Regions from separate parts of the Clostridium sp. ETTB3 genome, predicted to be linked through region 1. Evidence: a T-box and tRNA genes for the amino acid it is inferred to sense, from the RefSeq annotation. Region 1 holds a T-box; the other holds one or more tRNA genes.
The links. A T-box is a leader RNA that pairs with one kind of tRNA and senses whether it is charged. The one in region 1 lies ahead of ileS (isoleucine--tRNA ligase), so its partner is inferred to be a tRNA-Ile.

Region 1 (3,428 bases):
AAATGGGTTTCTATCAAATATTGCAGTAGAAATTGCAAGTAAAGTATAGAACCATCCTCTTGTTTGGTCAACAGCTTCTGATATGAATTGAGCTGGATAGTTTTGTTCAAATAATTCCTTATTTTCAAATGGATAGTGTAATTGAGCAAATGGCATTGATCCTGAATCGAACCAACAGTCAATAACTTCATTAGCTCTAGTCATTTCTTTTCCACACTTTTCACATTTTAAATGAACATTATCTATATATGGTTTGTGTAATTCTATATCTTCTGGAACATTAATTCCCTTATTTTTAAGTTCTTCAATACTTCCAATACATTCTTTATGACCGCATTCACAGCTCCAAATCGGAAGTGGAGTTCCCCAATATCTATCTCTTGAAATACCCCAGTCAATAACATTTTCTAAGAACTTACCAAATCTACCAGTTCTAATGTTATCAGGATACCAGTTAATCTTGTTATTGTTTTCTAAAAGCTTATCTCTTAATGTTGTCATTGCAACAAACCAGCTTTCCTTTGGATAATAAAGAAGTGGTGTGTCACATCTCCAACAATGAGGATATGAGTGTAAATATCTTTCTGACTTAAATAATTTATTATTTTCTTCTAACCATTTACAAATGCTTTCATCACATTTTTTAACGAACTTTCCAGCCCATGGAGTGACTTCTTCTACGAATTTACCTTCTCTATCAACTAAGTTTATGAAAGTAATTCCATTAGCTTTAGCAACTAAGCTATCATCTTCACCATAAGCAGGTGCTATATGAACCACACCAGTACCATCTGATAAAGTAACATAATCACCATGAATAACTTCAAATGCTTTTCCTTCTACTTTACCAAAAGGCATTAATTGCTCATATTTAGTTCCTAAAAGTTGAGTTCCAGGGAATTCTCTAGCTATTTCATAATCTTCACCTAAAACTTTATCTGCTAAATCTTTAGATAATATTAATATTTCATCTCCAACTTTTGCTTCTATATAAGTATAAGCTTTGTTTATACATAAAGCTAAGTTTGAAGGTAATGTCCAAGGAGTTGTTGTCCAAGCTAATATATATTTGTTATCTTCTCCTTCAACTTTAAATTTAGCTACACAAGTTAAGTCCTTAACATCTTTATATCCTTGTGCAACTTCGTGAGATGATAATGCAGTACCACATCTTGGGCAATATGGCATTACTTTATGTCCTTCATATAAAAGACCTTTATCCCACATTTGCTTTAATGCCCACCAAACTGATTCAATATATGAATTATGGTAAGTAACATATGGATTTTCCATATCAACCCAATAACCAATTTGATTAGTCATCTTTTCCCACATACTAACGTAAGTAAATACACTTTCCTTACATTCTTTAACGAACTTTTCAACTCCGTATTCTTCGATTTGCTCTTTTCCTGAAATACCAAGTTTCTTTTCTATTTCAAGTTCTACTGGAAGACCGTGAGTATCCCATCCAGCCTTTCTAATAACCTTATATCCCTTCATAACCTTGTATCTTGGGATTATATCCTTCATAACTCTTGTTAAAACGTGCCCAACGTGTGGTCTACCGTTTGCTGTTGGAGGTCCATCATAGAAAGTGAAATATTCACCATCTTGATTCATATCAAAATTCTTTTTTATAACATTTCTTGCAGTCCAAAGGTTTGTTATTTCTTTTTCAAGTCCAACAAAACCATTTGGTAATTCAACTTTATTGTACATAGGAATCTCCTTTCTTTGTGTTTATCAACTATTAAAATTATTCTCTTAAAGACGTATTTTAATCCTATTTTTAAACAAAAAAAACTTCATCCCAAAAGGACGAAGATAATTCGCTATACCACCTAAGGTTATTAAACCCATAACTATTCTATGGGTATTAATTCAGATACTTTTATATCCTATCTCTTAACGCGAGCACACGTGATAGCTTAATTGTTTAAAACTTTCAGCCTCAAACTCCTAGGTGATTTTTCTTTAATTTTCTTATGATTTCACACCAACCAATCACTCTCTTAAAAGAATAAATTAAAGTACTTATCCTAATCATAGTCTTTAATGAATTTATTATATCTTATTAAATATCAATTTGTCAATTCAACCCCAAATTTTATTTATCTTAAAGCTTAAATACTAAAAATGACAAGTGAAATATTCTTTGGTAACTTATACTTTAAATTATACAAACAAGCTTTAAATGATGTAGAAGAGCAATTTAAAATTTATTATGAGATAAGATAAAATAACAATTATTATTTAATGTTGACTATTTAATGTTGACTATTTTAGTATGATATGATTTAATATAATTGTTGAAACGTATTACGCAAAAAATTAATTTAAATAATTAATTTTTATGTTTCCTAATATCTTTATATTTTGGAGGATCTATTATGGAGAATAATTTAAATTCTGATATTCTTGATAAAATTACAAAAACTTGTACATGCAAATCTATATCTAGAGCTACAATTAAGGAAGCTATAAAAAATGGTGCCAATACTATTGATGAAGTTTCTAAAACAACAGGAGCTTGTACTGGAAGTTGCCATGGATTTAGATGCAAATCAAAAATTGAAGATTTAATTAAAGATTCTTTAAAATAATACCCATCCCCTTAAACTCCCATATAAAATTTAAACCACTTACATTGTAAGTGGTTTTCAGTTTGTTGAAAAACTCCTTATATATTAGTGCAACATTATTGGGACAAATATATATGTCTTTATCATAATCATATATATACTTATTCTTTGTATACATTCCTTTTTTATGAGGAGAACGTCTATATGCAACAACAGGTATTATATCTCTATCTATTATTCATTTAAAAATAGGATTAGTTGAATATCCTGCATTTAAACCAAGATACTTAGGTTTTATATTAAATGTTTCTTTAATTCTATCTATTCTCTTTAGTATTGGTTCGCTATCGCTGACGTTACCAGGGGTAACATGAACATGCATAATTATATTATTTTTACTATCTACAGTTCTATGGTCTAAATAAAAAAAGCCTTCGGGTTTATTATCTCTCATCATATATCCACTATCAGGATCAGTTGTACTTTTCTTAATTTCTTTTGTTTCTTTTTTGAACTTTCTTGGTTTTAAAGGCTTTTTATTATGATTCTCTCTATCTTCATTAACATCAATATCTAACTGTTCTATATATTCCTTAGGAGTTACGTCTACTTCAACTTTTTCAAACTTTCTTTTATTAGCATTTGCTTTTATATGAGTTGAATCAGAATAAAGAATTTTACCTCCAACTAAATCTTTTTCCATAGCTTGAAAAACTATATTATCAAATATTTTCTGTGGAATATCACTACCTTTAAATCTTCTAATTCTATTCTGACTTATTGTAGATGAATCTGGAATTTTCTCTGTAATTGAATATCCTAAAAACCATCTATATGCTAAAT
Region 2 (3,428 bases), 240 kb from region 1:
AGGTTTTTATAATTATAATCTTTCATAATATAGTGATAGTGCTACCATTTAGCACTATCTTTCACCCACCTTTCCTTATATAGATTGATTAATTATCATTTTACTAATTAATATTATTTAAAGTTATAATTAATTTTTATGAATTTGTTACATTAAATAGTACATAATTAAATTTATTCTATTTTATATTATTATTTTCATTCAATTTAAATTATTTCAATTATTTATAGTTTAACCAACTAACTTATCATTTTATTCTTATATTTATATATATTGTAAAATTAAATTTTAATTTTACAATATATATAAATATCAAAAAATAAATCATTAAAATTATCTCTTAATTGTAAAAAAGATCATTGCATTTATTTAGCAATGATCTTTGATGAAAAATTTTTATTTATTTTTTTATTTTTAAAACTATAGACTATATAATTTATAAAACTTGCAAATAATCCCCCAGAAAAATCAATAATTACATCTCTTAAAGCCATTTCTCGTCCAGGTATAAAATATTGATGAATTTCATCTGTAGTTGCATATCCTAGTACCACAAATAAAGAATATATTCTTGCTTTCTTTATTTCTATATAATTCTTTAATACCTCAAAAGCTAACCAATATAATATAAAATACTCCGTAAAATGTGCTGTTTTTCTAACTACAAATGATGCTAAAGAGCCTAATTTACTATTTAAATCAATACCAAAAAAAGCAAGCATATTAATAAATGAGTTACTTTGCTGATTAGATATATGCGCTGGCTGATTTGACATTAAAAATATTAATAACATCCATGCTATTAATAATATCCAGTTTATTATCATTCTTTTGTTTCCCATATTCTCTCCTTGTCATAATTTTAAAATTTTAATTTTTTTCAACTAAATATCTATTAATATAAGCTAAAGATTCTTCCAATATTCCTTGGCTTCCTTCAAGATCTTGTAATTTAACTTCTAAATTACATATTCTTTGATCTAATTGATACATCAATTCTTTAATATCATTTAATAATTTGGCCTCATAAGATACTTGAATACCATCTGAATCTATATATATCTTTTCAGGTGTTCCTCCACATTCAGTACATTTTGCATATATTCCTTCTTTTTCAGTATCTCTAAATACCTTAAATGTATCATTATTACACTTTGAACAATTAGATAAAATAATAAAATCATAATAGCTTATATCAAACTCATATTTACTTTTACAATGTTCACATGTCAGTACTAAATTATTACCTTGAGTTTCTATAAAAAAGGTATTTCCTGAACAACCTTCTTTTTCGCATACCACTGTTCTTATCATAAATAACCCCTCCTATATTTATATAAAAATATAATTCCTTCAAAAATTATTATGATATTTTTTTTTATAATATGCTTAAATAACAATACCTTAAAATTTATTTTACTATCAACGATTCTTTATCTAATTCCTGTTTTATTTTCTTAATTTCTTCATCTACATCACTTGTATTCTTCCCTGCTAATACCAACTCTCTCTTCTTTAATTTTAAGTCTATTATTTTTTGTTCTAAATTTACCTTTTCTTCCATATAACCACTCCCATTCTTATTTTTATATAAGAACATATTATAATCTATACTTAAAGTATTATATATACTATTATATAATACTTTATTAAAATCATAGTAAAAAAACAATAATAAATTTAAATTTATTTTACGACAAAATAATATAAACTTATAAAACAAAAAAGCTACGATTAAAAATCGTAGCTTTGGTGGAGGTAAAGGGAGTCGAACCCTTGACCCCTTGCGTGCAAGGCAAGTGCTCTCCCAACTGAGCTATACCCCCAAAAATGGTGGACCTTCAGGGACTCGAACCCCGGACCTACCGGTTATGAGCCGGTTGCTCTAACCAACTGAGCTAAAGATCCTCAGTGTTAACCTGGCAACGTTCTACTCTCCCACACGGTCACCCATGCAGTACCATTGACGCTGTAGAGCTTAACTGTCCTGTTCGGAATGGGAAGGAGTGTTTCCTCTACGCCATCATCACCAGATATCTGAGTTCCAAAGAATTCTAATATCTCATTTATATTAATTATTATACAGTAATTATAATTAACTGTCAATAACTTTTTTATAAATTATTCTCTGAAAATTGCACATGAATTATCTTATATTATTGGTCAAGCCCTCGACCTATTAGTATCAGTCAGCTACATACGTTACCGCACTTCCACCTCTGACCTATCAACCTTGTGTTCTTCAAGGGGTCTTACTAGCTTATGCTATGGGAAATCTCATCTTGAGGGGGGCTTCACGCTTAGATGCTTTCAGCGTTTATCCCTTCCCGACTTAGCTACCCAGCCATGCTCTTGGCAGAACAACTGGTGCACCAGAGGTCAGTCCATCCCGGTCCTCTCGTACTAAGGACAGCTCCTCTCAAATTTCCTACGCCCGCGACGGATAGGGACCGAACTGTCTCACGACGTTCTGAACCCAGCTCGCGTGCCGCTTTAATGGGCGAACAGCCCAACCCTTGGGACCTACTACAGCCCCAGGATGCGACGAGCCGACATCGAGGTGCCAAACCTCCCCGTCGATGTGGACTCTTGGGGGAGATCAGCCTGTTATCCCCGAGGTAGCTTTTATCCGTTGAGCGATGGCCCTCCCACGAGGTACCACCGGATCACTAAGCCCGACTTTCGTCCCTGCTCGACTTGTAGGTCTCGCAGTCAGGCTCCCTTCTGCCTTTGCACTCTACGAACGATTTCCGACCGTTCTGAGGGAACCTTTGGGCGCCTCCGTTACTTTTTAGGAGGCGACCGCCCCAGTCAAACTGCCCACCTAACAATGTCCAGTCACCAGATTCATGGCGTCCTGTTAGAACCCCAGTACTGTCAGGGTGGTATCCCAAGGTTGACTCCACTAAGGCTGACGCCCTAGTTTCCCAGTCTCCCACCTATCCTGTACAGACAATACCGGAATTCAATGCTAAGCTACAGTAAAGCTCTACGGGGTCTTTCCGTCCAATCGCGGGTAGCGAGCATCTTCACTCGCACTACAACTTCGCCGGATTTGCAGTTGAGACAGTGCCCAAGTCATTACGCCATTCGTGCGGGTCAGAACTTACCTGACAAGGAATTTCGCTACCTTAGGACCGTTATAGTTACGGCCGCCGTTTACTGGGGCTTAAGTTCACACCTTCGCTTGCGCTAAGTGTTCCCCTTAACCTTCCAGCACCGGGCAGGCGTCAGCCCCTATACATCAGCTTACGCTTTAGCAGAGACCTGTGTTTTTGCTAAACAGTTGCTTGGGCCTATTCTCTGCGGCCTGCTCTCGCAGGCACCCCTTCTCGCGAACTTACGGGGTCAATTTGCCTAGTTCCTTAACTGCAATTCTTCCGCCGGCCTTAGGATTCTCTCCTCATCTACCTGTGTCGGTTTGCGGT

Region 2: it has a tRNA-Ile gene. The T-box ahead of ileS (isoleucine--tRNA ligase) is inferred to sense a tRNA for this amino acid. The anticodon was not compared.

Annotation. Positions count from the first base shown of each region.
Region 1 is NZ_CP199832.1:92,647-96,074, reverse strand. It holds gene ileS (isoleucine--tRNA ligase) at 1-1,722, opposite strand, end outside; T-box leader at 1,815-2,059, opposite strand; gene ACUN06_RS00445 ((2Fe-2S)-binding protein) at 2,394-2,606, shown strand; partial or broken gene ACUN06_RS00440 (IS1182 family transposase) at 2,683-3,428, opposite strand, start outside.
Region 2 is NZ_CP199832.1:2,676,500-2,679,927, forward strand. It holds gene fusA (elongation factor G) at 1-26, opposite strand, end outside; gene ACUN06_RS12770 (VanZ family protein) at 366-842, opposite strand; gene ACUN06_RS12775 (hypothetical protein) at 871-1,314, opposite strand; gene ACUN06_RS12780 (hypothetical protein) at 1,412-1,564, opposite strand; tRNA gene ACUN06_RS12785 (tRNA-Ala) at 1,751-1,826, opposite strand; tRNA gene ACUN06_RS12790 (tRNA-Ile) at 1,832-1,908, opposite strand; rRNA gene rrf (5S ribosomal RNA) at 1,918-2,034, opposite strand; rRNA gene ACUN06_RS12800 (23S ribosomal RNA) at 2,160-3,428, opposite strand, start outside.